Regions from separate parts of the Paenibacillus sp. FSL R5-0473 genome, predicted to be linked through region 3. Evidence: predicted binding sites of a transcription regulator. Region 3 holds the regulator's gene; each other region holds the start of a gene.
The links. The regulator Rex, encoded in region 3, represses fermentation and respiration genes when NADH is low (regulators of the CRP and FNR family bind a similar motif). The targets are predictions, from matches to a motif close to TTGTGAAATATTTCACAA.

Region 1: nirB (nitrite reductase large subunit NirB) is a predicted target of Rex. The motif match lies at 4,510-4,527, and genes of this name have one in related genera.
Region 2: nadA (quinolinate synthase NadA) is a predicted target of Rex. The motif match lies at 2,047-2,064, and genes of this name have one in related genera.

Annotation. Positions count from the first base shown of each region.
Region 1 covers NZ_JBBORL010000001.1:1,027,036-1,037,169, forward strand. The annotation lists gene MKY28_RS04410 (YfbR-like 5'-deoxynucleotidase) at 1-496, opposite strand, end outside; gene MKY28_RS04415 (formate/nitrite transporter family protein) at 781-1,563, opposite strand; gene nirD (nitrite reductase small subunit NirD) at 1,607-1,933, opposite strand; gene nirB (nitrite reductase large subunit NirB) at 1,991-4,420, opposite strand; gene MKY28_RS04430 (metal-dependent hydrolase) at 4,696-5,403, shown strand; gene MKY28_RS04435 (hypothetical protein) at 5,630-5,953, opposite strand; gene MKY28_RS04440 (M42 family metallopeptidase) at 6,133-7,206, opposite strand; gene spoVAC (stage V sporulation protein AC) at 7,993-8,496, shown strand; gene spoVAD (stage V sporulation protein AD) at 8,493-9,509, shown strand; gene spoVAE (stage V sporulation protein AE) at 9,515-9,865, shown strand; gene MKY28_RS04460 (AAA family ATPase) at 10,074-10,134, shown strand, end outside.
Region 2 covers NZ_JBBORL010000001.1:5,850,789-5,860,922, forward strand. The annotation lists gene nadB (L-aspartate oxidase) at 1-1,001, opposite strand, end outside; gene nadA (quinolinate synthase NadA) at 1,037-1,975, opposite strand; gene ftsH (ATP-dependent zinc metalloprotease FtsH) at 2,275-4,320, opposite strand; gene hpt (hypoxanthine phosphoribosyltransferase) at 4,421-4,960, opposite strand; gene tilS (tRNA lysidine(34) synthetase TilS) at 5,013-6,452, opposite strand; gene MKY28_RS25830 (serine/threonine protein kinase) at 6,497-7,444, opposite strand; gene MKY28_RS25835 (VWA domain-containing protein) at 7,428-8,180, opposite strand; gene spoIIE (stage II sporulation protein E) at 8,266-10,134, opposite strand, start outside.
Region 3 covers NZ_JBBORL010000001.1:1,656,804-1,666,937, reverse strand. The annotation lists gene MKY28_RS07365 (acetate/propionate family kinase) at 1-534, opposite strand, end outside; gene MKY28_RS07360 (3-hydroxyacyl-CoA dehydrogenase family protein) at 531-1,403, opposite strand; gene MKY28_RS07355 (AAA family ATPase) at 1,537-3,039, opposite strand; gene MKY28_RS07350 (hypothetical protein) at 3,032-3,559, opposite strand; gene MKY28_RS07345 (cell wall elongation regulator TseB-like domain-containing protein) at 3,860-4,390, opposite strand; gene MKY28_RS07340 (amidohydrolase) at 4,430-5,737, opposite strand; gene MKY28_RS07335 (redox-sensing transcriptional repressor Rex) at 5,724-6,377, opposite strand; gene dinG (ATP-dependent DNA helicase DinG) at 6,597-9,458, opposite strand; gene MKY28_RS07325 (tetratricopeptide repeat protein) at 9,601-10,134, opposite strand, start outside.

The DNA of each region.
Region 1 (10,134 bases), 630 kb from region 3:
AGGCATAACGGTACATAACGATAAATTCTTTCTCCGTATTGCCACGTTGGAGCTCAGCAAAGGCTTCATATACCTGATCCATCTTGTCTGCGACTTCGAGAATCAGTCCTTCAACCGATTGGTCTTTGCCCTCACGTAGCTGTCTGCGGAAAATAGGCTGGAACTCTTCAGGAATATTTTCATTAATAAAATGTTCAACCATGCCTTCTTCCACCTTTTGCAGCATTGAACGCAGCTCCAGTGAATAATGTTTGACTGGTGTTTTGATATCACCGATGAAGATTTCGCCATAATCATGACTGCTCGTAATTTCGTATAACTTCTTCCAATCGATGGTGGTTCCATGTTGCTCCTCAATATCTGCGAGCGTTTTGGCGTACTGTACCACTTTCCAGGAATGAGCGGATACGCTATGTTCTTCGAATTTGAATTTGCCAGGTGTACGAATAATACGTTCAAGATCGTTTAGTGACCTGAAGTACGTGTGAATTCCCATATAAGCGTTCATCCTTTGCTGGTTGAGTATAAGTGTGAGTATCCATCGACTATACGCCAGTTATGTCAACTGTGGATTAACGCGGATAGCGACGAAGGTAAAATGAAGTTTTAATTCTCTATAGAAGGACGAGAGGATGAATGGGAAGCGTGCGAGAGAGTAACAGCTTATCGACAAACAATAAAAAGCCACGATGTGTGACTGAACGTGAGTTCGGCATCCATCGTGGCTTCAGTGTGTAGATGTTGTGCTCTAGCGCTACATAAGTGCAGTTGAATCAAGAATTATGCTTTTTTACGTACCGGAGAAGTATACCAGTACGCCATTCCAACAAAGAGGGCACCGCCGATAATATTACCAAGCGTTACCGGAATCATGTTATGGAACCAGCCTGCCATCGTGATTGTATCCGGGTGGTTTGGCAGCAGCCAGGATAAAGAGAGTAAAGTCATATTGGCAACACTGTGCTCATAACCACTTGCGATAAATGCGTACAGACACCACCAGATAAGAACAAGTTTGGCGATATCTTCTTTAGAGCGAGCTGCCATCCAGATCGCCAGACAGACGAGCCAGTTACAGAGAATGCCGCGGAAGAACAACTCAGACACGGGCGCCGCCATCTTTTTGGCAGAGACAACGAATAACAGATGTTCCGGTGTGGCCGTTTTGAACAGGCCGCTACCGACAATGAGTAGACTTAATAGAATTGCGCCGAGCAGGTTACCAACAAAGACGAGCCCCCAGTTCTTCAGCGTTTCATTCACTGTGGTTCGGCCTGCCAGTGTACTCATGGTAAAGAACATATTGTTACCTGTAAACAGTTCCGATCCGGCAAAGATGACCAGCGTGAGCGCGAGTCCGAAGGACATGCCCATCAACATGGTTTGCAGTGGTGACTGTGCCGCTAGGAGCGGAGCACCAATACTGAAGATCAGAACGATGCCAAGCCCTACATAGGCACCAGCCATCAAGGCAGCAACCATATATCGTGACAGGCTTGCGTTCATTTGATCCCGTTTTTTAACCGCAGCTTCAATAATTCCCTCAACACTTGGTGTATACATCACGGTTTCCCCCATTATTTTGCATCAATCTTTGAACGTTTCGCTATATTTCGATCCAAACCTGGCCGTTCTCTACCTTTACCGGATACATCTGTACTTGACCGTTGTCCGGTGCTTGCACAAGACCTGTAGTCAGGTCAATTTTCCAATCATACAGCGGATCGTACAGATAATGCCCGGACACGATGCCTTCAGCCAGCGGCCCACCCTTAGGATGGGGGTTGTGATTATCCGCAGCGAAGATGGTACCATCCGATGCAAGAAAGACAGCAAGCTGATGATCCTTAATCTCAACTACTCTTCCGATTCGTGGCAGGAATTCTTCAACTACTCCGGCAGGGAAGTAGGTGCCTGATTGTTTTGTCGTCATCTTAAACCACTCCTTATCTATATTTAACATTCCGGCAGTATTAATCTGCAAGCTTACTTATGGACGAGCCGATACTTCGATTCCATGGAACATTTTGCTTTGGCCTTCTTCATTGCGAATCGCTTTTTGCCAAGGTTCTTCAACATGCTCAAGTGCAAATTCAATTCGCTGCATCAACGCTTTACGTTCCTCAAGGTTATCCACAACAACCGAACGAATATGCTCCAGACCCATGCGTTCCACCCACTCGGACGTCCGTTCCAGATAGTTACCTGTCTCGCGGTAATATTGCATGATGGCGCCGCACAGTTCAATCAACTCTTCATCCGTTTTCACTTTGCATAAGGGATCAGCCAGTCTTGCTTTAATACCGCCGTTACCGCCGATGAAGATCTCCCAGCCGCCGTCGTTACCAACGATACCGATATCTTTGGTACATGCTTCTGCACAGTTCCGCGGACAACCGTTGACAGCATATTTAAACTTGGCTGGCAGATCCAGACGTTCGAATTTACGTTCGATGCGAGCACCCATGGCCATGGAATCCTGTGTACCGAATCGGCAGAATTGGGAGCCGACACATGTTTTGACCGTACGCAGCGATTTGGCGTATGCATAACCTGAAGGCATATCCAGTTCAGCCCAGACTTTGGTCAGATCTTCTTTTTTAACACCAATCAAGTCGAGACGCTGACCGCCAGTCACTTTGACTGCTTTTACATCATATTTGACTGAAACGTCAGCGATGCGTTTGAGGTCCGCTGGTGTAGTCACCCCGCCGTACATCCGAGGTACAACCGTATACGTTCCATCTTTTTGAATATTCGCGTTCATCCGTTCGTTAACAAAACGAGATTCTTTCTCATCTTCGTGTGTGTCTGGTGCAATCATGCCAAGGTAGTAGTTGATCGCCGGACGACATTTGGAACAACCTTCTGGCTGACTCCAACCCAGTACATTCATGACCTCTTTGGTCGTTTGTAATCCTTTTTCACGAATCTCGGCTACGATTTCATCTCGACCCATGGAAGTACATCCGCAGATGCCCTGTTTGGTTCCAGTACTGAAACTGTCTCCAAGTACATATTGCAGAATCTGTTCCACAACCGGTTTACACCCACCGCAAGAGCGTGTTGCACCGGTACAGGCTTTGATTTCATCAACAGTGGTAAGGCCCTGGTTTGTAATTACATCAACAATGGCTCCTTTGGTTACCCCGTTACATCCACAGACGATCTCGTCCTCGGGCATCGTTTCAACAGAGGTTGCTTTCTTATGACCGCCGCAGCCTGTACCCATGAGTGAACCGTACAATTCCTCGGTCATTTCGGTTTGATTTTTAATCAGTTTCTGCAATTCGGCAGAATCCGTAATGTCACCGAAGAGAACAGCGCCGACCATTTTATTATCACGAAGCAGAATTTTTTTGTAGGTCCGTTTCCAGTCATCTTTGTGCGAAATGACGGTGTGCTCTGGGCTGTCGATGAATTCACCAGTTGAAAACACGTCCACACCCGAAATTTTCAATTTCGTGGATACAACTGAACCTTCATACGGAGCCGTTTCGACACCGCAGATATGTTTCGCCAGAATCATACCTTGTTCAAACAATGGGGCAACGAGGCCGTAACATACCCCGCGATGCTCTGTACATTCCCCGACCGAGTACACATTCTCAAGTGAAGTCTGCATATAGTCATTCACGACAATACCCCGGTTCACTTCCATACCGCTTTCGCGGGCTACAGCCGTATTGGGTTTAATGCCTACAGCCATGACAACAAAATCAACACTCAGTACAGAATCATCGGCAAAACGAATTCCTTCAACGCGTTCGCCGCCCAGCAGTTCGGAAGTCTGCGCACCCATCTTGAACCGGATACCCTGACGTTCGAGTTCTGCCTTCAACATGGATGAAGCTTGCGGATCAAGCTGACGCTCCATCAGATCTTCCATCAGATGCACTACGGTAACTTCCATGCCAAGTTGTACCAACCCTTTGGCAGCTTCAAGGCCTAGCAGTCCGCCCCCGATAACGGCCGCTCTTTTATACTGCTTAGCAGCTTCCAGCATGACATTGCAATCGGCGATATCGCGAAAACCAACAACACCCTCTTTGTCATGTCCCGGTACGGGGAGAATGAAGGAGTTGGAGCCTGTTGCAATGATGATTTTGTCATAAGGAACGCGAGTTCCATCTTCAGTCACAACTTCGTGTGTCTCGGCATCGATTCGTGTAACCGTTGTGCCTGTGTGCAGCGTAATGCCGTAATCTTCATACCAGTGAAGGTCGTTCAGCACGATATCGTCCAGTGTTTTGCTTCCTTCCAGTACATAAGACAACATAATGCGGTTGTAGTTAGGATAGGGCTCTGTGCCAAAAACGGTAATATCAAATCGCGTAGTTAATTTTAAAATTTGCTCAACGGTACTAATTCCTGCCATTCCGTTACCTATGATAACGAGTTTCTCTTTTTTTCCGTTCATGTGTGTATGCCTCCTTGGATAGACGCTGTACATTACCAACAATTTTAGTGGTTTATATTTGAAATTATACAAGTAGTTGACGATAGTTTATGTGATTTAATTCACTAATAAAGATAGAAGAGTCATAAATATAATAGTGTGAGCCCCATCACAGAAAGTTATATTTATTTTCATACAAATAAGAAATGCGAACTATTGTTCTTATTTTGTTTTCGTTGTAAAATCGGAACTGGGCCGTATTGTTCCCGATTTCTTCGAAAGGACGTTTTTGCATCATGATGGGAAGATCCCACCTTATTATCGGGACAGGCGTGTCGCTTTCTGTTCTGCAGTTGGCCGGTATGCCAGTGACCGCGCCAGCAGTTACGGTTGCTCTGATTGGTTCGTTATTGCCTGACATTGATGAGCCAAATTCGCTGCTGGTATCCAGAGCCTTGCCTAACAGTCTGATCAGGTTGTTACAGACGATTCTGTTGCCCACAGCTGTATTTGTGTACTTCTATGTTCATGCCAAACCATGGAACCTGTTGCTTGCGATCCTCATTGCGCTTGTGTCATTCCTGCCTTCGCGTTCGCTTCGCAAAGTGTTGATGTTTGCGATTGGACTTGGGCTGGTTTTCTATGGTCACGCGTTCGCACCGTGGAACTTGATTGCAGGCAGTTTGTTAATGCTCTGCACCACACTGACTCATAGGGGACTGACACATACCCTGTACGGAACCGCAATATGGGCGGGCTTGTTGTACAGCACGACCCAGCAGCAGGGACCGGAGATCTGGGTAGCGGGAGGCACGGCATATGCGATGCATCTGTTGGCCGATTCACTAACCAATCGGGGTATTCGTCCGTTACCACCGCTCAAGTGGCGAATACGGGTGAATCTGATGAGTACAGGGACCAAGCGTGGTGCCGTTGTAGAGAATGTCTGCATTGTGCTTACTCTTATTTTGGCCTGGATTGCATTCTCGCCATTATTTCTGTAATGACCAAATACCAGTCCTACATAAGGACTGGTATTTCTCTTATCTTATTTTACCTGTAAGCCATGAGAAGAGGGTTATGAGATCAAGTCGCTGTTGGAGTGCTGGATAAACTTTCAATATCGGAGGAGCCAAATACAAATAAAACAACAAGAATAAGCACAATTAACAGTTCGGCAAACCCGGTTCCATCAAACTCGGACATGATGTCCACCTCATTTCTTGGCCATTAAGAATTGATCCTCTGCTGAAATGCCTGTATAACATCATTAAGCGTCATATCGCCGCCAGTTTCATCCAGGAATTGTACCAGTTTGTCTGAATTGGAGGGTGTGACCTTTTGAAGTGTTTTATATTGACCAACCAATTCTACAACCAATGTAGCCTCACGAAACAACGTGACGGCATCCACTCTCAACTTTCCGCTCACCAATAGCGCCGCTACAATCAGTTCGAGATTTTTCCCTTTGAGGCTTCCATTAAGGAGGGTGTTAGCAGCGTTTGGTTTTTTGTTAGAACCTTTATTTGATTTTCCGTTCCTTCCCACTGCCATAACAGGTCCCCCACTGGTTGGTGTTTGGTTATTGATCTTCCATTATCGTATATCTTATGTGGCATTCTCCATAATGTTCGACCTATTAATCTAGTTGATTACAAAAAAAGAGACATCCCGGTCTGACGGGACATCTCTTTCAGGTACATCCTATTTAAGGACTTTCCGTTTAACCTTTACTACGCGTTATTAATTATGGTATTCATCGTTGTCCGATCAAGACCTTTGACCAGTTTCACGATCAGTTCTTTGGCCGCATCGTAGTCATCCGTATGAATGATGGAAGAAGAGGTATGGATATAACGTGCGCAGATACCAACAACTATTGATGGTACACCAATGCCACTCAGGTGAACTTGACCTGCATCGGTACCACCTGGTGAGATGAAATACTGCATTTTAACCTGATTGGATGAAGCCGTATCTTGAACATATTCCACCATTCCGCGATGGGTGAACATACCCGGGTCAAAAATACGAAGCAATGCGCCTTCTCCAATATGTCCAAATGACTGTTTGTCACCTGTCATATCATTCGCCGCGCTACAGTCCAGTGCAAAGAAGATATCAGGCTGAATCAGATTGGCCGCCGTACGTGCACCGCGAAGCCCCAGTTCTTCCTGAACCGTTGCACCAGCATAAAGCGTGTTAGGCAGTTTTTCCTTGTGCAGCGCTTCAACCAGTTCAAGTGCAAGTCCTACGCCGTAACGATTATCCCACGCTTTAGCCATAATTTTCTTCGGGTTCGCCATCGGAGTGAATTCACAGATCGGTACGATCTGCATACCTGGGTGGATGCCCCAAGATTCTGCTTCCGCACGGTTGTCTGCTCCAATATCGAGATACATGGAATTCAGATCAACAGGTTTGTTCCGCTGGGACTCGTCCAGCAAGTGTGTAGGAGTAGAACCTACAACTCCGGTAATGCGGCGATCAGGTGTGATGATTTCCAGTCGCTGAGACATTACAGCCTGACTCCACCATCCACCTAGTGGACGGAATTTGACCATACCCGTTTCCGTAATGCCTGTAGTCATGAAACCAACTTCATCAAAGTGTCCGGCTACCATAACTTTAGGACCGGATTCCTCCCCGCGTAATACACCAAATAGACTCCCCAGGCGATCCTGGACGAACTCATCGGTATAAGCGGAAAGCTTATCTTTCATCCAACCGCGAAGCTCACGTTCAAAACCGGATGCGGAAGGAAATTCCGTCAACGTACGAAACATATCCATCGTTTTTTCATTCATGTGTCAACAACTCCTCTGTTGGTATGTATTTCAGGTCACAGTAGAACGGCTACCCGCCTGTTGTCCTTTTAAGATGTAGTTCATAAAGTCCACTTTTGATTACGAATCATGCCTAACGGCATGATCAGCATCGAATATGAAATTCAGCCGAAATGTCCGTTGCTCACGTAGTTTTCCTACGCTCCGCTACTCCATTTCTATCTTCATCCCATCTTCTTGGTACTGAAAACTAGACTTTTTGAACATGCACTTTAATATGCTGAGGACTTGTTATTTAACCACTGGTCACATTACAGTATGAACCTTGCGCAAGTGATTGTCCATGTTTATGTCACGTATTTAAGGCATATTTTGGGCGCTTACCGTGTCCAAGTTTCATGACTCTATCCGCTGTAGTCGCAGTCCTGATGCCACTTCAATGAATATGAATATATGGAGGAGATGTCATCATTTTGTGAAGTTCTTTATTTCAATATTTGTTTGTCTGTTTACAGGAAGGAGCTAAATATCCAATGAAGCCTCCAGAAGAGGGCACGGAAAAAGTACTGTTTATCGTTCTTTTTATCTTGCTCGTGATTGTTCTTCTTTATTTATAGACGTCTCTAAAAGTCCTCAGATCCGGCGTATTCCCATCTTGCTTTCACAACATGATCTTGTTGGAAACATATGCTGTCTGTCGCCGGATACATAACCTTCCGATTATTAACAAACAATGAATATAGGATTACACACATTGGCATTCAGCCGTAGCTTTGAACCATTTTCACATAGAGGAGGTCTTGTATCTTGCCAGCTCAATCTGCATCCGGAAGCGAAAAAAAATCATCGTCCCTGTCCATGGATGAAAAGGAGTACAAAAAAGTCGCAAAAAAACATGAGCCGCCTCGTCCAATCCTGAAAAATTGCCTCAAAGCATTTCTGGTTGGGGGTACCGTCTGTTTGATTGGACAGGCCATTCAAGAGGCTTTTATGGCCGGTTTCGACATGACATCGAAGGAAGCTTCCAGTCCTACGGTAGCGGTCATGATTCTCATATCGGTTATTCTAACGTGTCTCGGCGTTTACGATAAAATGGCTCAATGGGCAGGAGCGGGAACGGCTGTGCCGGTTACCGGATTTGCCAATTCCATGTGTTCTGCTGCACTGGAACATCGGGCTGAAGGACTGGTGCTCGGTGTAGGGGCCAACATGTTTAAACTTGCTGGTTCCGTTATTGTGTTTGGTGTCGTGGCAGCATTTGTCGTAGGGATCGTTTATGCCTTTTTGGGATTTGGAGGTGGGCACCTGTGAAACGATTGGGTCGCCAGACATGGCAGTTTGAGAATCGTCCGCGGATCATCGGTAAATCCGCAGTTGTAGGACCAGAAGAAGGCGAGGGTCCATTGTCATCTGATTTCGATTATGTCTACGACAACCTCGAGATCGGCGAGAAAACGTGGGAAAAGGGAGAACGTAAACTGCTCGAACAGGCCTCCCAACTGGCTTTGATAAATGCAAATATCACCAAGGAAGAGCTTCAATTTTTTGTTGGTGGAGATCTGATGAACCAGATTATCAGCAGTTCGTTTTCAGCGCGAAAACTGGGTGTGCCTTACTTGGGTGTCTTTGGAGCCTGTTCTACTTCCATGGAAACGTTAGCGTTAGCGTCCATGATCGTTGACTCCGGAGCTGGCGATTATGTCCTTGCAGGAACGGTGAGCCACAACTGTACGGTGGAGAAACAATTTCGGTATCCGACGGAGTATGGCTCCCAAAAGCCGCCTTATGCGCAATATACCGTCACAGGAGCAGGGTGTGGTGTGGTCTCCCGTACGGGTGATGGTCCCGTTGTTACCAAAGCCACCATTGGACGCATTATGGATTTGGGCATCAAAGATCCCTTTAATATGGGTTCAGCCATGGCGCCAGCAGCAGCCGACACTATAATCTCTCATTTCAGGGATACGGGATTGGAACCCGGCTATTATGATCTCATTGTGACCGGGGATCTGGCTTCCGTCGGTCTGCCAATTACGAAAGAGCTTTTGCAAAAAGAAGGCATTCCCATGGAACAGACGGTTTTTAATGACTGCGGCCTGATGATCTATGATCGGGAGAAACAGCCTTATGTGGTTGCCGGGGGAAGTGGCTGCGGATGTTCTGCCACCGTCACCTATGGTCACATTTTGAACCGGATGCAGAAGGGTGATCTTAAACGGGTGCTCGTCGTTGCTACGGGGGCGCTGTTATCTCCGATTTCGTACCAGCAGGGTGAAAGTATTCCTTGTATTGCACATGCCGTAGCCATAGAAAAGGAGGGATAAAGGTAATGCAGTTCTTGTGGGCATTTATTGTTGGCGGTTTAATCTGTGTTATCGGACAGCTTCTAATGGATGGGGTTAAACTGACCCCAGCTCATACCATGAGTACACTTGTTGTGACAGGTGCGCTTGCGGATGCATTTGGCGTGTATGACCCCTTGGTTAAATTTGCAGGTGCGGGTGCTACTATCCCCATCACAAGTTTCGGTAATTCCTTGGTGCACGGGGCATTGACGGAATTGGAAAAAGAGGGATGGCTGGGTGTGATTACAGGGATTTTCGATCTGACTGCGGCGGGAATATCGTCAGCGATCATCTTTTCTTTTCTCGCGGCATTGGTGGTTAGACCAAAAGGCTAACATAGAATGAGAAATCTCCTTGAACATATTGCGATTCAACAGAGGCTTCGGATAACTTTTATCCGGGCCTTTTTTGTCGTATTCATGCGTGAACTGCGGTGAATCTGACGGGCTGGAAACAAATTGTGAGTTCCTTCGAGTGTACTCGTGACTCTGGATCATGTACAATAAAAGGAAATCTGTATGCTTTTTTAGGAGGTTAGACCACATGCCTGTGCGCAAAGAGTCGATCCAAATCATATCCGCAGTTCGTTCTAATCTGGAATCCT
Region 2 (10,134 bases), 4.2 Mb from region 3:
CGCATACAAGTCTCATATATGGTAGGGAACCGATGCTTGATCATCTCTGGCTGTTCATGTGTAATGTCCAAGTACACAAAGGTACTGTTGGTGGACTCCATCTCACTAACAATCGCTCGTGCCACGATATCTCGTGGGGCCAGTTCAAGCTGGGCATGATAACGATCCATGAAGCGCTCACCCTTCACATTGCGCAAATATGCTCCTTCGCCGCGTACGGCTTCTGACACAAGGAAACGCGGGGCCCCAGGGTAACATAGAGAGGTGGGGTGGAATTGGATAAATTCCATGTCACGAACAATAGCCCCAGCCCGATAAGCCATGGCTACACCATCGGCAGTAGCTACATCGGGATTCGTCGTGTATCGGTACAGTTGTCCTGCCCCACCAGAGCAAAGAACGGTTGCCTGTGCCTTCACGAACACTTGCGATCCGTCATCCTTCTGAACCAGAGCGCCAATGCATTCCCCTCGATCTCGATCCGTAATTAGGTCAACAACAAAATGCTCATCCCAAACTTCAATCCCGGGATGCTCATTCACTTCAACAGCAAGCGCACGTACAATCTCATATCCTGTTGCATCTCCGTTGGCATGCAAAATACGGCGGTGGCTATGCGCACCTTCCTGCGTCAACGCCAACTCGCCGTTCTCCAGATCAAATAAAGTACCCAAACGAATCAGTTCCTTCACTCCGTCCGGACCCTCATTCACCAATACCTCTACCGCTTCGGAGCGGCATAAGCCCGCTCCTGCTACAAGTGTATCCTGCAAGTGGTAAGCAGGTGAATCATCCTCAGCAATAACCGCAGCGATGCCTCCCTGCGCATATCTGGTGTTACTTTCAAGTAATGACTTCTTCGTGATCATTAATACACGTTGTTGTCCACTTGCCTTAATGGCAGTAAACAAACCAGCAATCCCTGAGCCTATAACCAGTACATCCGTCTCTACCATGGGTAGCGCAGACAGATCAAAATCAACTAAATATTGCGGTATCATGTTATTCACCTGTCTTGGAGCAAGAGTAGCGCATCCTACTTTACCAACAACATGCGCTCTAGTGATTCTCTGGCTTTGTCGGCAACGGCCGGTGGCACGTAGATTTGCGGCTTCATCGTTTCCAGGCATTTCACCAGTTTCTTCAAGTTGTTCACCTTCATGTTGGGACATACGAGGAACTTGGTAGCAAAGTGGAACTGTTTATCCGGACTATCCAGACGAAGCTGATATCCTGTACCATCTTCGGTACCTACGATAAATTCCTTCGCTGATGAATTTTTGCAATACTCCAGAATAGCTGTTGTGCTGCCTACAAAATCACCCATTTCTACGACCTCAGGGCGACACTCTGGATGGACAACAAACTCTGCATTTGGATGCTTGGCTCTCATCTCTACCACATCTTTGACTGTAAGCATATCGTGAGTGTTGCAGTAACCTTCCCAGATAATCATTTTCTTGTCTGTATGCTGCTGCACATAATGTCCCAGGTTTTTATCCGGTACCCAGATAATTTCGTCGGAATCCACCGATTGAATAACCCGTACCGCATTCGCTGAAGTACAGCAGATGTCAGTCTCTGCTTTGATCTCAGCCGAGGAATTAATATACGTAACGACCTTGGCATTAGGATGTTGTGCTTTTAATTTGCGTAGTCCATCCACATTCACCATATCTGCCATTGGGCAGCCCGCACGTTCGTCCGGGATAATAACTGTTTTATTTGGCGCCAGAATTTTAGCGCTTTCACCCATAAAATGAACACCACAGAAAACGATCACATCCGCATCTGTTTGTGCTGCCTTCTGGGCTAACAGAAACGAATCTCCACGGAAGTCGGCAACCTCCTGTACTTCGTCACGTTGATAATAATGGGCAAGAATAATGGCATTACGTTCCTTCTTCAACTCCATAAGCCGCTCACGCAGCTCGCGGTTCATCTCAGCCTTGCGCTCTAAAGCCAGAGCTTCCACCTGTGATCCTCTCCTTTATCGGGACAGCGTCATGCGCTGTTTCGTGGGCTAACCTAAGTCGTTATCTTCGCTTGAGAAACGAATCACAAGCGGTTTAACAACTAATTTACACAACGTTCACGACTCTGTCAATAAATGAAAAAGGCCCGGGACAGCGCTGTAATCACCTGTTTGCTAACTGGTTCGCCATCTAACTCCCGTTTATCTTTATCTATCCTTATTTAAAATAATGGATAAAAAAGAGAGCCCCGAGGGCTCTCTTGATTTCACCTGCTATCATTAGCCAGATGTATTGTGCATTAAGACGTTGGCTTCGTTCCGCCATCATCCGGGTTATTGTTATTACCCTTTTCCAGATTCGGAGCTTCGTTTGGAATATCTCCGGCTGGTGGCTCAGGCGTTTCATCTTTACCTTGAATACGAACACGCACATCACCGATGGTGTCGATGATTGGCTCTCCGCCTTCAGTTGGTGTACCTTCACCATCATTGTCATTCTCTGCTTTTGGAGTCAAAGAACCTGTTTCGATCAATTGCTTGATCTGATCCATTTCCAAAGTCTCTACCTCAAGCAAAGTTTGAGCGATCAGGTGCATCTCTTTTGAATGTTTAACAAGCAAGTCCTTACACTTCTCATAACAGTCATTGATAAATCGTTGCATTTCCTGATCAATCTCGTAAGCAATGGAATCCGAGTAATTCTGTTCATGACCGATATCCCGACCAAGGAATACCTGTCCTTGTGAACTTCCGAATTGCATAGGTCCCAATTTCTCACTCATACCGTATTCCATAACCATGCTGCGAACAATACCTGTCGCTTGCTGGAAGTCACTGTATGCACCAGTACCAATTTCTCCGATGAACAATTCTTCAGCTACACGACCTCCGAGAAGGCCGGTTACTTTATCAAGCAACTCGTTTTTGGTAACCAGCATACGGTCTTCTTTAGGTAACATGATTACATATCCACCCGCACGTCCGCGCGGAATGATGGTCACTTTATGTACCATATCGGCATGTTCCAGGAAGTATCCTACAATGGTATGACCTGCTTCATGATAAGCAACAATGCGTTTCTCGCGATCACTGATGACACGGCTTTTCTTCTCCGTACCAACAATAACACGGTCAATCGCTTCGTCAACTTCTTTCATGGAAATATCTTTACGGTTACGACGTGCTGCAATCAGCGCCGCTTCGTTCAAGAGATTTTCCAAATCTGCACCGGAGAAGCCCGTTGTACGTTTCGCGATAATATCCATCTTCACATCGTTGGTCAGTGGTTTATTACGGGAATGTACTTTCAGGACAGCTTCACGACCTCTTACATCAGGGCGGTCAACCGTAATTTGACGGTCAAAACGTCCAGGACGCAACAAGGCAGGGTCCAAAATATCTGCACGGTTCGTTGCGGCTATGATGATAATACCTTCGTTAACTCCGAATCCGTCCATCTCAACGAGCAACTGGTTGAGTGTCTGTTCACGTTCATCGTGACCACCACCGAGACCAGCACCACGCTGACGTCCTACAGCATCAATCTCATCGATAAAGATGATACATGGGGCATTTTTCTTCGCATTTTCAAACAAATCACGTACACGTGATGCACCGACACCGACGAACATTTCAACGAAGTCGGAACCTGAAATCGTGAAGAATGGTACACCAGCTTCACCGGCTACGGCACGAGCGAGCAATGTTTTACCGGTACCTGGAGGCCCTACGAGCAATACGCCTTTAGGAATCCTTGCACCTACTGCTGCGAATTTACGAGGGTCCTTGAGGAAGTCTACAACCTCAACAAGTTCTTGCTTCTCTTCGTCAGCACCCGCAACATCTTCAAATGTAACCCGCTTCTTCTCTTCATTGTAGAGACGAGCACGGCTTTTACCAAAGTTCATTACTTTACCGCCGCCGCCTTGAGCCTGATTAAACAGGAAGAAGAACAGCAGGAACATAATGATCAAAGGAATAAAGGAAGTCAGCAACGTCAACCAGATGCTGTCACCTTTCATTGGCTCCTGATGATATTGGAAATTGTTAGTTTCACTTGCAGCTACAAGCTCACTAATTGCCTCATCCGTAGGAGGAATATACGTTGAGAAATTTTCTGATTTGGCGCCATCAGGTGCCTTCTTGTATTGACCGGTCACGAGATACGTTTGACCGTTGAATTGAACCGTCAATTCAGAGACATTGTTGGCTTTGATCGCTGCACGCAACTGATCATATCTAGGATTATCGGTGGCTTCGCCGCCATTGCTGACGAACTGGACTATCCCCACCACAACTAAAAAAAGAATCAAATAAAAACCAGAATTCCGGATGAACCGATTCATCCCCTACCTCCTCTCGAGACACTTTAATTATTTTAACATAGCCCGACATGGCTTCTCAACAGAAGCCAAGAACAGCTCAAGGCTTGGGTCGGGCAGGATATTAGCTACTATAGACTTCCGGCTTCAAAATCCCGATATAGGGCAGGTTCCGGTACTTCTCCGCAAAATCCAAACCGTAACCAACGATGAACGCGTCAGGAATGTCAAAGCCTGTGTAATGAGCTTCCAACTCAACTTTACGGCCTGAAGGCTTGTCGAACAGCGTAACCACACGCACCGACTCGGCACCGCGGTTTTCTAGCAGTTCAATCAGGTAGCTGAGTGTAAGTCCGCTGTCGATAATATCTTCGACAATCAGAACTTCCCGTCCTTCAACGGATACATCCAGATCCTTAATGATTTTGACAACACCTGATGACTTGGTAGAAGCGCCGTAACTGGATACCGCCATAAAATCCATTTCAACAGGTACCGTTATGTTTTTAACCAAATCAGCCATAAATATAAACGCACCCTTGAGCACACAAATGACCAAAGGATTGCGATTTGCATATTCGGCACTTAGTGTTGCGCCTAATTCCTTGACTTTACTCTGAATTTCTTCTTCACTGATCAATACTTCCTGAATGTCGTTCTGCAACTGTGCGAACCTCCTAAGTTATACTATGAAAGCCTTACCTGAACCATAACCACTACCCCTGAATCGCTGAATCGCCTACAGTCATGTACAGGATTGCGGAAGTGTCCTCCCTGACAGGGGCCACATTGGACCGTCGAACACCCGGTAACCAGATGATATGACCTGCTCCATCACATACCACAGGAATACGTGGACGGACAGATGGGGGGATTTTCTCATCGATGAAAATATTTTTCACCTTTTTGCTTCCGTTTAATCCCATCACTTTCATGGTATCTCCAGGTAACCGTGAACGCACAACCAGCGGCATAAGCAGTTGATCCGCATCAAACGCGGCTTGATCCGCCGATTCCGGTACATGATAGTCCTCGGGACTCACCGTCATCAACCGAATATACCGGTTAATTGGGGTGAGTGAAAGCTCATAAGTTCCACTCCATTGCGCAAGACGATACTCGTAAGATTGATCCTGTACGTCCGTCCGTATGCCAAAAGAAATCAGATTATACTCCCGAGTGCAGGCGAGTGTCTGTCCTATATCCAGGCTCCAGGTCGTCACATGGGTCTCTATGACCTTGCGCCGAATGGTTTCTATACGGGTAAAGTCGACAAAATCACTGTCCAAAGGCAGATAATTCAATATTAGTTTAATCAACCTTCGTTGTAAAGCGACATGTAACTTCAAGAAGGAAGGCACCTCAAAGGTTTGCCTTCCGCCGTTCACCTGCACTAGACACCTGTATGTGTCATATGCACTCTGCTCCATGAAATCGTCTTCATCACCCACAATTTCGGCAAGCCGATTCAATGACGGCGTGAGTTGTCCATTATACTGCCCCAAAAAAGGAAGCACATCCAAGCGAATGGCATTACGCCGATATTTACGCAGGGCGTTGCTCTCATCATTGAAATACATAAAACCCTGGGTATTACAAGCTTCTACAAGGTCTGTCTTGTTTATACGAAGGCATGGACGAATAAGTTCCACATTTTTTTCTCGTCTTTTAAACTTCATTCCTGAGAGTCCCGACAAGCCGGTTCCACGAAGCAAATGAAGCATGACCGTCTCCGCCTGATCATCGGCATGATGTGCCAAAGCGATGCTTGCCGCATTATATTTGGAAGCCACTTCGTGCAAAAAGGCATATCGCTTGTTGCGGGCTGCTTCCTGTGGTCCTTGACCCGTCAGCTCCATATATGAAGGTACATCGGCCTTGGTCCATTCAAATGTAATACCAAGCTGCTGTGCCAGTTCCATCATTTTCTCCGCTTCATCATCAGATTCACTCCGGAAGCCATGATGCACGTGGGCACAGATCAATTCAAGTGGCACATGCCGCTTGCTGATCTCGTGCATGATATGCAAAAAAGCTACCGAGTCCGGCCCGCCCGATACTGCGACGACAATCCGATCCCCGGGAACCCATAACTGATGCTCTTCCGCTGCATCCAGCACGTTCTTCACCAGCATGTTCCAGCGTAAAGCCTCCATACCTGTTCCTCATTCCTTGCGTTATGTATATGCACTCTCACAGATCAGAAAAGTAGTGCATAGATGAGCACTCCAATAAGTAATATCACAGATACAGCAAATGCGTTTTTAAGCCAGCGCGGTGTGGTACTTTTGGAACGACGACGAAGAGGCGTGGGGCGTGCCATCATTTCCTTCCACCCTTGTGCCGCATGACCTGCATCACGAAACTGACCTCGTAATGCCTGAGTTGTCCAATTGCGAAAAGGACCCAATCGTTCACTGCGCTCCACCAGCGCTACGAGCTGATTCACACTTCGCAGTTGCGGTAATCCTTCGGCTGCCAGTGCCTTGAGCGCGTCTGCTTCAAGTACATGAATCAACAATAATGCAAATGCAAATACATCATAGGTACCATCTGCCGTACGGCTGCCTGCATTCCAGAAGCCCCGATCATACCATTCGGTGAACTGTTTGACGCTTCGACCAATCGACGTAACTCCGCCGTAGTCGATCAATTCCACCTGCCCATAGTCGGATACCAACACATTCTGAGGTTTGAGATCACCAAACACCCATCCCGCCTGATGCAATTGTGCCAGCTTCTGCAAGAGTCTAAGTCCCACCAGAAGTGTCCAGTCTGTCCCCTGACGCCGAATAAAGTGATGAAGTGCCTCACCTCTAACGTAACGCATCACATAAAAGGGAATATCCCGGCCACGAACGGCATAATCATCCACATCTTTAAGATAGGAAGGAATGCCGCTCTGCCGAAGGGCCTCATGATTACGCTGTAGTTGAAAAGATTTGAGCACATTAACTTCCGATTGCAGATCAACCGGATCAAATCCCATTTTTAGCGCATAGTGTTTGCCATTTTCACCCCGTTGGACAAGAAAAACGATGCCATTAGCTCCTTTGCCCAGTAGCTTCCGAATCGTGTAACGACTGCGATTCCATTTCCCTGTAACCACTGTTCCTGGCGGGAAAGAGGCGTCAGACAACGTTGTCACCGAGCATCCCTTCTCTTTCAATGCGATAGTTCCCTTCTATTTCCTGCTGTTTCTCCAGTGTACCATAACGGTAAAAATCAATCACCTTCTGAATTGCAGGACCTGTCGGCGTTGCACCCTTCATCTGCAACCTTCCAAACAAGGACCGAACACGGCCTGGATCCGTTGTCCAGTCAATATCCATTACCGCATCTTCTCCGCTGTGTCGTCCGGGAAAATGAAATACGGAAAGCTTGCTCTGACCTATACGCGCCTGCAAACTTAACATTAAATCACGGATGCCTTCTTCTACCGCAGCCAGTTTGGGCTTCATGCTGGCACTGACGTCTATTAACAATATAACCTGTAAGGCTGTAGTTTCAGCCATATCATCCATCACTTCCACGACCCGGGCGCGTTGTGCAGGCTCCAGATCCGTTACCGTTTTGGGCTCCTTCTCTCCCAAAATTTGTGTTAACTCTCTATTAACCGCCTGCTGAATGGTCTGAACCACCGTTTTTCTTGTCATCATCTGCATCGTATGTGCAAGCTGACGTGTACCTACAATTTGGCTGATTCCACCTCCGGCTCTGGCAATATCCTCAATCTCCCGGCTACCCAGCTCACCAATGGTTCCATAATCAATCACGCCAACCACATTAACCGTAATCCCCTCTTCCAGCGCTTCGGCCGCTGCCAGCACCGGACTTGGTCCTACATTGGAACAACCGTCGGTGATCAATAAGATTTGCTTCATCCGATATCCCTCCGTTATTCGTTACTCTCCAACTCTATGACTAGCATTGCCAGAATGAAGAGACTTCAAACAGAAGAATATGCAATTAACTGACGGTCCGTGGACGCTCCATCCGGTTGATGCCAGGCACACGCAGTGTGGCCCATTCAGGGCGGAAATGCTCTACTTTTCCAACAACGACGGTCATATCATCCAATATCTCATGCTGCTGATATCTTATGACACTTTCAAGCAGGCAATCGGCCAAATCTTGTGGATCATCTGTATCAATCTCTTGAATGAGCCGTTTCATCCATAACTCTTTGTTCACCGCATACCCCGGTGCATCATAGATGCCATCCGTCATCATAATGAGGATATCCCCCGGCTGAAGCTGTACCGTCACCAGATCCACTTCAATATCCTTAATAATACCGATTGGCAAATTGCTGGCCGAAACCTGAATAACCTCCTGTCCTCGTTTGATAAAACTTGGCGTCGATCCGATTTTCATAAACGTGGTTTCTGCCGTATATTCATCGATCAGTGCCATATCCACTGTGGCATACATCTCTTCAGGGGAGCGCAACATCAGAACGGAATTTACGGATTTGATGGCCAGTTTCTCGTCCATGCCGGACTGTAACAACTGTTCCAGTATGTTCAGCGCTGCGCTGCTCTCCATGCGTGCCCGTTCTCCATTGCCCATTCCATCACTGAGCGCCACCGCAAATGTACCGTTGCCTAACTCAACCGTACTGAAGCTGTCACCTGACATCACATCTCCCCCTTTTGCGGCGGCAGCAACACCCGTCGTAACCTCGAAGGTTTTGGCCGAACCAAACGTAACGGTCGCCAATCCCTGACGAGGATCGGTCATGGTCTCATGCAAGACGGCAATATGCTCGTCCAGTACATCCGAGATCAGCGGAGCAATCATTTTCCGGCACTCATCGAATCCACGTGTATATGCATGTACAATCTCAATCTCTACATTGCCCGCTTCCAGATTGATGATCTCAATGGAGTGAATGGATAAGCCCAGTGAATCCAGCGCGTCCCGAATCTGCTCCTCCTGCTGTACCATCTCATCACTTTCCCGCTGAATTTCTTTGGCCAGGTCCTCCATGACCTGAGATACACCAGATAATTGCTCTGCAACCAGCTGCCGGCTATCAATAATTTGACGCTTCCACTGCATGTTATGTTGATGCAGTCCATACTGGGCACGCATGACTTCAAGGACCTCTTCCGGTTTCGCACACACCCTGTTCCAGTCGACTGGAATCTGCTTGCCTGAGATCTCAGGGTTTCCTTCAATCGTACTCATCACGTCCGTCATATATTTGTAGGTTTGAATAAACTTCGCATCCCAGCATTGTGTACGCTTGAAACAGCTTGCACATGTGCCCTCGGCAACCGCATTCATGAAATGGTCCATTCCACCTTCTTTCTGTACCTGCTCCCCTGCACCGGACATCTGATCAAAGCTACGTGACAATTGACGGAATACCTGTGAGAACCGGGTTACCCGTTCTGCCGTGATATCCCGTATTCGTTTGGCATACTCATGCTGCGATTTGGTATGATCCTGCGTACCCGGTACATATTTGGATATCGCCGTCATCAGGCTTTTAGGTGTTAACATGAATAGTACGATAGCTGCACACGTCTCCCATAATGAGTTCATCACATCGCCCGGTCCGCCCAGATATATGGATAGAATGGACGAACCCAGCAGCATGCCCAGTGCAACCGCCGCACGTTTGCCTTCTCGAAGCATACCCGCCAGCATCCCGGCAAAAGCAAGCAGGCTCATCTGATACACCGCTGACATGTCAGCAAGACTCAGAATCAAGCCGGTAATGACCCCAACTGAGGCTCCAAGGGGGGCTCCGCCCACCAGCGCAAAGATTAATATGAGATAACGGGAGAGCATATGCTCGACGGATAAAGACTGAATGGTCCACCCTAC
Region 3 (10,134 bases):
GCCGTAGCGACGTACTTTATATTTTTTGTAAAGTACACGCGGAATAGCATACAGGTAAGCTTTTTCAGGCATCGTCTGATGGAATGCTGTATCAAAGACCATAACTTGTGGCACACCAGGCATATTTAATTCAGCCGCACGAATACCCATCATTGCTGCAGGGTTATGAAGTGGAGCCAAGTCGAACAAACGACGAATTTCAGCTTTGGCAGCATCATCTACTAATGCAGATTCTTTAAATGCTTCACCACCGTGAACAACACGGTGTCCAACAGCTTGAATTTCACTTACAGAATCCAGTACACCATTTTCTTTGTGAGTCAAAATATCAATGACTTTACGGATCGCTGTTGTATGCTCCAGAATCTCACTAACTTCTGTAACATCCTCACGGCCTGTCGGTTTGTGTGTCAAGATGGAGGAATCCATTCCGATCCGTTCTACCAAACCTTTAGCCAGTACAGATTCGTCAGTCATATTATACAGTTGATATTTGAGCGAGGAACTCCCCGCATTAATTACGAGTACTTTCACAGTCGGTCACCATCCTTGTCGTACTTGAAGAATCCTTCGCCTGTTTTGGCACCCAGGTGTCCTGCACGCACCATTTTCTTCAGGACTGTAGAAGGACGATATTTCAATTCTCCGAATTCACGGAACATTCTTTCGAGTGCAGCTTCAACAGAATCCAATCCGAAACGGTCAGCCATTTCGAGTGGTCCATGTTGGAAGTTGTATCCGATACGCATTGCATCATCGATATCTTCAGCAGATGCAACACCTTCTTGCAATACATGCAACGCTTCGTTAATCAGCAGGCAGATCAAGCGGGAAGTTACGAATCCAGGTGATTCATAGATCATGACTCCTTTTTTGTCCGCTACTTCTTCAACAAAACGTCTGGTCTCTTCGAATGTTGTATCCGAAGTTTTCAGTCCACGAATAATCTCTACAAGATCAACCCGGGATACCGGGTGAATAAAGTGCATACCAATAACACGCTCTGGGTATTTGGTCGAGCTTGCAAGCTCGGTCAAACTCAGCGTGGATGTATTACTTGCCAGAATGACATTGCTTGGACAAACTTGGTCCAGTTGGCTGAATACTGCTTTTTTCGCATCCAGATCTTCTGAAATTGTCTCAATGACCATGTCGCAAGTTCCAAGTTCAGCTAAATGAGCTACCTTGGTGATACGGGAAAGAATTAATTTCTTCTCCGCTTTTGTAATCGCCCATTTCTCCAGTTGTTTATCCAGATTGGTTTCGATCATGTCATATGCATGATCCAGCTTTTGTGTTGTATGCTCCACGAGAAGCACATCAAGTCCTTTGGCTGCGAGCATCTGGGAAATACCTTGCCCCATCGTACCGCCGCCGACAACTCCTATTTTTTTGAAAAACATGGTTCTGCTCCATCCTTTCGGTTCTCTATTTCTCTATTGTACCCTGTTCGCCGAAAATTACAAATTTCGACCCAACATATAATAATATCTTAGCACGAGTGAAATGTAAAAAAAAATAACCAGCATAAATAAATTATGCTGGTAGAAGGGCACTGTCACGAAATTGACAACGAAATTGCTCGCCAGATAAAACTTCCTCACGAATCAAAATGTCGAGTGAATTGTCGAAAATTGTCCGTTGTTCTTCAAGCAACCGCTTTGTCTGCTCCATCAGTTCTTGCAGAATTAATTTATTCTCTCGCATCAGTTCCTCGGTTGTGACCATATCCATGTTCACAATCCCAAGTGAAGTCAACCCCGAAGCCATCATCGTCTGTACAACATTGGTTGCCTGATCAAAGTCATTGCGTGAACCCGTGGAACGACCACCGTAGTACATTTCCTCCGCAGCTGCTCCTCCGAGTGCAATCATGATCTGCTCTTCCAGAAAGCGCTTCGTATAGAGGAACTGTTCCTGTTGCGGGTTATGACGTACATATCCCAGCGCCTGACCACGCGGACTAAGTGCCACCTGACTAACACTGCCTGGACGAACGAGTTCAGCCATAATGGCATGTCCCAACTCATGAATGGCGACCCTTTTCTTCTCTTCCACGCTGGACTCACGGTCTGTCTTCTCACCCATCATGACTTTATCAATAGCCAGGGACAAATGCCGCTGTTCAATGTTTAACAGCCCGTCTCTCATGGCGTATATTGCTGCTTCGTTCATCACACTTTCGAGCTGTGCACCGGAGAAACCATATGATTCTTCCGCTGTTTTCTCCAGATTAACTTCCTTCAACAGAGGTTTGTTCATTGCATGCAGTTCCAGAATATGCTTTCTGCCCTTTTTGTCAGGCAAGTCCACTTGAATGTGGCGGTCAAAACGTCCCGGTCGCGTCAGGGCGCTATCCAGCATCTCTTTACGGTTCGTTGCAGCGATAACCAGAATTCTTGGCGTATCGGAAGAATAGATTCCATCCATTTCCGTCAGGAGCTGATTGAGGGTCTGATCATATTCACGCTGTTGACCACCCTCACGTTTCCCCCCGATGACATCGATTTCATCGATAAAGATAATAGCGTTTTCCTTATTTTCCTTGGTGGCACGGGTTCTCGCGTCCTTGAACAAATCCCGAATTCTGCTGGCACCCACACCAACATACATTTCCACGAACTCACTACCCGATGCTGCTACAAAAATAGAATCGGTGTAATGGGCAGCAGCCTTGGCCATCAACGTTTTCCCTGTCCCTGGAGGGCCCGTCAGCAAGATCCCTTTTAACGGGCGAATCCCGAACTTCCGGATTTCTTCATGTTTGATGAGAAAGTCAAGCGCTTCACGCAATTCCTGCTTAGCACTGTCCTGTCCACCAATTTCTTCAAAAGTAAGCTTGGAAGGTCCTTTTTTCTTCCGTTTACGTTCCTGTGCAGCGCCTACTGTAATCCCGCCACGCATTTGCATCATGAACAGCAAAGCTCCGACAAGCACTGCTGCAATCAGGATCGGAACAATATTAACACCAGTAAAAGCAAGGAAAATAATCAATACGGGAAAAAATCCGATGGCAACTTCTTTTGTCCACTTAGGCATTAGGCCACACTCCTATCTGACCGGGCACACGCGGCAGAATAATAAACTTGCTGGCATCTCCGTCTCTGAGACTGACATATACATTGTTGTCATCCATCGCTGTATTTACCTTAATTCCATTCGTCGCCATCTTTGACAACGTTGGTGTAATCTCGGTGTATTGCTTGTTCTCCATCGCCTGAGCTACGGTGAACATCGCATCACCCCACCAACTTTCCAGTGCTTCACTGGAATGATCCACAACATCCAACTTTAGTGAGCGTGTTCCAATCAGGGTCTGTCCTTCTTTGTGAATATATTGTACCAGTCTGCCCAAATCAACATCAGGTTGCAGATCAAGTTTCAATTGTACGTCATTGCGGTTAATAGTTAATTGAACGTCATTGACTCCATCGTACTGGGTTACCATTTTCTCAATCGGATTCTGCACAGCCACCTGACGATATACAAACCAACCTCCAAACAACACAACGGCTGAAATGACGGCAGTTATAGCAATAGGCAATACTTTTAGCTTCAAGTGAATTACCCCTCCCAGAATTTGGCCCAACCTACTGGCTTATTGGTATATACGAATATTTGAACATTGACTCCTGCGATAATTTCGACAGGTTTATTTGTTTTGAATGTAACTTTGAGTACATATCTGAGTATATCACATCGTATATACAATTTCGAAGGCGAAAATATGAATAAATTATTAATTTTAACTATTTAAATCAAATATATTTACAGGCAACACAAAGAACCGGTTCAGTCGGATATCCGTCTGCCGGTTCTTTCATTTCTTTAATTCTCTAGTTATGTCACTCTATTTGTTCTAGCTGTTCGGGAGTGTGTAGACCAGGTCCACCTGTTCTCCGTTGCTAAAACGATAAAAGCGATAGTGGTTATGCGTACCGTCTTTATAATACACTTGCCACACATATATTCCATTCACAACTCCGGGCATGATTCGTTTAATCTCACCGGCAGGAACTTCAGAACTGAAGCGATTGCGTATCTGCGCTTCGGACATGCCATTCTGCAGCAGCTCACTGTGTACAGCGTTTGCACCCTTAACCGGTTGATTGTTTGCATCGAATTTAACCCAGACCATAACATCCTGGTTATCCTTGTTTTTGCCGATCAGGGTCCAGTAGATGTTGTCAGAGCCTTCTTTGTCTCCCCAGATGTACTTGCGCAATTCATCATAGGATGTAATGCCCAGTTTCTCCTGTGCTGCTTGTATGGCGAGCGCTTCTTCCTTGCGTTGGTCCTGCGTGACATGGACGTAATAACGCTGAAGTCCAAACAGAATCAGAACCAGTGCAAGCAGCGAAATCCATATCCACTTCTTTTTTTTCTTCAAAAGCCGAACTTCCTTTCCCTATGATGCTCTGTCCTGCAATTAACGAGCAAGCAGACCATCAAATGCCAATTGAGACTCACGCAAAATGCGTTCTTCATCCAGCGTCAGACATTCGCCATGTTTCACCACTTGTTTTCCATCCACCCATACGTGCTCAACATCTTTGGCAGAAGCCGAGTAGATCGTATGTGAGATCAGGTCTGTATGTGGATAGAAATGTGCCTGTTCAATGTCCAAGGCGATAAAGTCAGCCTTCATGCCAACCTGGAGTGCTCCGGTATTGTTCAAGAAGATAGATTTGGCACCGTATGACGTTCCGAGTAATAACGCTTCGCCTGCTGGCACTGCCGTCGGGTCACCAGATACACCTTTGTGAATCAATGCAGCCAGTCTCATTTCCTCGAACATATCCAGGTTGTTGTTGCTTGCCGGTCCGTCTGTTCCGAGTGACACGGTAACTCCAGCTTTCAGCAACGCAGGTACCCGCGCAACACCGGAAGCGAGTTTCAGATTACTTCCCGGGTTATGGGATACAGCCACATCATGGCGGGCCAGAATCTCAATCTCTTCGTCATTCAGATGCACCGCATGTGCAACCAGGGATGGACGAGAGAAAAAGCCCAGTTTCTCCAGATGTGCCACAGGACGCAGTCCATAATCAGCCACGTTCTGCTCGACTTCACGAAGCGTTTCCGACATATGTGTATGAAGGGGAAGGTTTAGGTCGTTCGCGACCTGCACAAGCTTCTCTATGTAGTCAGGAGGGCATGTATATGGGGCGTGTGGCGAGATTACGGTTGTAATGCGACCATCTGCCTGTCCATTCCACTCACGTGCAAACGCTGCCGACTCCTCCAGCTTCCGCAATTGTTCTTCTTCCGAGCACAGCCCGATTACACCACGTGCCAGTGCTGCTCTAACGCCGGATTGCTCCACAACTTTGGCAACTTGATCCATGTGATCGTACATGTCCAGGAACGCTGTAGTTCCGCCTTTCAACATTTCAAGCACTGATAGCGAAGTTCCCCAATATACATCTTCTGAAGTCATTTTCGCTTCCATCGGCCACATTTTTTCCTGCAACCATACTTGCAATGCAAGATCGTCTCCGTGCCCTCTGAGCAACGACATCGCTGCATGACCATGCGTATTGATCAGACCCGGCAGGAAGAACAGTCCTTTTCCATCCACTTTGGTACAATTTTTGTCTTCATCCGGCAATGTCTCACCAATATGCACAATCTTGTCATTCTCAACAACCATGTATCCGTGGACCACGTTCCATGTTGTGCCGCCTTCATTAACGGCAAATTTGCCGTTGTGAATTACCCATCTATTTGTTGTCATCTTCCTCGTCGTCCTTTCCAGTCTCCAAGTAATAGGCCAAACTAAGCAGATCCGTTGTAAAGTCAGCATGGTGAATGCGGATATGCGGCGGTGTTTTTAGAATGGTTGGTGCAAAATTAAGGATCGCTTCAATTCCTGATTCAATAAGCTGATCGGCTACATTTTGGGCTTCCGTATCCGGAACCGTGATAATTCCGATGCGAATATTTTCCGTTTTAACCGCTTCCGTCAATTCATCCATTGGTTTTACCGTCAAACTGTTGATTTGACTACCAATCTTCGGTCCGTATGCATCAAATACTGCAACAATCTTCATGTTGTCTTTCAGATATGCGTTGTAGTTGGACAAGGCCTGTCCTAGGTTACCCGCGCCTACCAGAGCTACATTAATTTGCTGATCAATTTTGAGAATGTGACGAATTTTCTCGATCAAATAGGATACATCATACCCGATCCCTTTACGACCAAAATCACCGAAGTAAGCCAGGTCTTTACGAATTTGGGCCGGATTCAGATCCAGCCTCTGTCCAAGCTCTTGAGAAGAAACAGTAGCCACCTCACGCTGATGCAACTCGTTCAAATAACGCAAGTATACAGGCAGACGTCGTACCACCGCTTCCGAAATTTTATCCGATTTCATTCTTGCTCCCCCTTACCAAGGCCACGATAAAATAATAGATGAAAAGATGAGCATTCTGTATAAAACTCAAAGATAAACGTGACATTTTATACAGAATGCTCCTTGTAATTTGGGTTATAAGTTCTTACGTGCAACTGCTTTAATCGGATACGGAAATATCTAATAAAGTTTAACGCCAAACGATAGTGTCATGCAATGATATAACGAACAAAACAACCATTATTTTTGTTCATTAGCAGGTTTTTCCAACCACTCGGTAATTCGTGGAACCATTTGCTCCGTGAGCATGTGCTCCATTTTGGGACCAGGTAATGAATATAAAAAGAATTTACCATAATACGCTTCAATCACCCGTGTATCATAAACAATGACAATTCCTCTGTCCTTTGCTGTACGCACCAATCGGCCAAATCCCTGTTTGAAACGAATGACCGCTTGTGGCACGGACAGTTTCATGAACGGATTTTTCTTCTGTTCCTGAAGCAACTCACTCTTGGCTTCCACCAACGGATGATTCGGTGGCTGGAAAGGCAGTCGAACAATAGCGAGACAGGTTAGGGCCTCTCCCGGGATATCTACACCCTCCCAGAAGCTGCTTGTGCCCAGAAGTACCGTTGCTTTGGCATCTTGAAACCTGCGAGTCAATTTGGAACGACTTCCACTGTCAACGCCTTGCCCAAGCAACGAGATGTCGTTGCCAGACAGTGCCTCCTTCAGCGGATCATAGACCTGTCGCAACATCTTGTATGAAGTAAACAGAACCATCATGCGTCCACGCGTAGCAATTGCCGTCTCTGCGAGTGATTGCACCAGCATATTAACAAAGTGCGCATCACCCACACTTCCCTTCACACTTGGGAAATCACGCGGAATCACCAGAAGTGCCTGATCGCGATAGTTGAAAGGTGATGGCAACATCGACGTTAATAGCCGATTGTTCTCGGCGGCTTCCTGCAAGCCAAGCTGTTCAATCATGAACTGGAATGACTTATCTACCGAAAGCGTAGCCGATGTAAGCACAACACTTTTCTTTTTATCAAAAAATAAATCCTTCAGTTGTGCACTCACATCTACAGGTACGGCATACAGCTGGAGAGATTTGCTGCGGAATTGGCCGCTGGCTTCCATCCAGTACACCGTTTTGGCATCATCCATACGCATGAAGAACCGTAGATTCTCTTTCAATGTGGTCAGATCTTTCAGTAATCCTGTAATGTCCGTGATCAGACTATCTGATTGATAATCATCCTGATCTTCTTTCACCTCAAGCAGCAATTTGTCCCCTTTGCGAACCAAATCGCCCAGAGTCACATAGATCTGGTTCTCCAGATCCTGCAACTCCTGCCATTTTGCAGGTTTCTGAGATGCTTTCAGACGCAGTGAAAATTGCCCCGTCTCTCCCGGTGAAGCATCACTTCGTTCAGGCAACAGACCAAACAAGGCATCGCTCATACGATCCCACAGCTCCTTAACTTCAAGAGCGAGCGGGAACATCTGATCCACCATGGAGCCCCATTGCACCGAATTTTCATGCACGGATAACTGCGAACGAAGCATAGGCAGCTGACCATTACGACTGTCTTTAAATAGGCGGGTCAGTGTATGAACCAAGGTGAAATATTTCATATGCATTCCAAGATGTTTACCAGCGACATCCTCCAGATGATGTGCCTCATCGATCACAAGACTCTCATAGGCTGGCAGCAGCTGATGCGCGGCTTTCACATCCGTAAATAATTTGGAGTGATTGGTGATTACGATATCAGACAACCCTGCTTCATGTTTGGCACGATGGTAGAAGCATTTACGGAACCATGGACAGGATCTTCCCAGACATGATTCGGATTCACTCTGTACGGTCTCCCAGAAGTCCCCTCCGCGTCCGCTAAGGTTAAGTTCCTCATCATCTCCGGTTTCGGTCTGCGTAAGCCAGACGATCATCTGAGCAGCTGTGAAATAATCCTCTTTAGGTGTGGCGAATTCACGTTTATTGATTTTGTGTTCAAATTTGCGCAGGCACAGGTAATGTCCACGTCCTTTGAATACAGCAGCCTTAAACGGGAACGGTACCACTTGAGTCAGCATCGGAATGTCCCGCTCTCTCAATTGCTCCTGCAGATTGATCGTATGCGTGCTAACCATAACTTTCTGTTCTTGCTTCACACTTTCGTAAATAGCAGGCAACAGATACCCTAGAGATTTACCGGTACCCGTTCCAGCTTCGATCAAGAGATGTTTCTCTTCATCCAAGGCTTGCCTTACACTGCTGAACATCTGAGTCTGCGCTTCACGCTCTTCGTAATGATCCAGTGTATCCTTCAGATTCTCCCGAACCTGGTCCATAAACTGTTCGAAGCTTACACCATCGAGGGGGTTAGCCTCCCGCTCATCGCGTGGTGCACCAATATCGGTCCAATCACTTACATTAAGAGCAAGCTGACGATAATAGGTATGTCCGTCCAGGTCCTGAATCGGCTCTGCTTCCTTCTCACTGCGCATTCCGTCCAAAAACCAACCCAAGTCACTGTCTTCTGGTGCAAACAGGTCACTGAGGCGCTGAATCGTTATGAGCGGTAATTCCTTTAACTCATCCAGACACTTGAGTAGCACATAGGCTGTCGCCAGTGCATCACTGTCTGCCTGGTGAGGGCGATCATGTTGAAATCCAAATTCGGAAGACACATAACCGAGTTGATAAGAACCCAGTGATGGGAATGTGATCTTCAGAAAATCAATCGTGTCCAGAATGCGGCCAGTGAACGGCAAATAACCGCAACGGTCAAGAGCATTCTGCAAAAAGTGAAAATCAAAAGCGACGTTGTGTCCAACAAGCACCACATCATTAAGCAGCGGAACCATCTCCATCATCATCTCTTCGAGTGAAGGAGCGTCCGCCACATCTGCATCGGTAATACCCGTCAACCCCGAAATAAACGGGGGAATCGGTACACCAGGGTTCACATAAGAACTATATATTTGAGTTATGCTGTAGTCATGATCTATGATGGCAAGTCCGGTCTGTATAATCTCACCGTCGGACTGCGTGCCGGTTGTTTCGAAATCCAATACGGCAAATTTCATTGCAATGTACGGTCCCTTCCATTCCAGTCTATGTTACAGCATAGCAAAAAAAAGGGGATTTGAAAATTAACTGACAAAAAAGCGGTGTCCCCGCCGCTATGCCAAAGGAGGGAACACCGTTTTTTTGTCGCCGAATTCCCGCTTAATGAAGGGTCGTCAGCTGATTAGCATATTGCAATTTTCCCCTGTTCAACCTGCAAGCTTCCATGTTGTACAGTGGTTCGGTCAATGTCGGGTCATACTGAAGGGCCTGTGCAAAGAGTGAACATGCAGCTTCGGGATTCGCAAGCTTGACTTGAATACAGCCCAGGGCGTTACACACAAGCCCTTTCAAGCGAGGTGAACCTTTAAGGTACATGATCTGCTGTAAATGTGTTCCGGCTTCCGCCATTTGTTCCAGATTCAGATACGCCAGCGCCAGGTAAAAACGAGTTAATGCACTCTCCGGATGGTCGGTCACAACCCGGGAGAATTGCATGATCGCCTGCGGATACATCTGTAATTTGAAATAACCCTGACCTCGACTGAAACATTCCAGATGGAGTTCAGGCAGAGCGGTAACAGCTTCCTGTTCCGGTTCAAGGGAAGCAGGCTTATCCATCTCTCGCTCCCTCACCTGGCTCATCTTTTCTTCAAACATCAGCCATTCATCCAGCATTCCGTCACTCATCCGCTT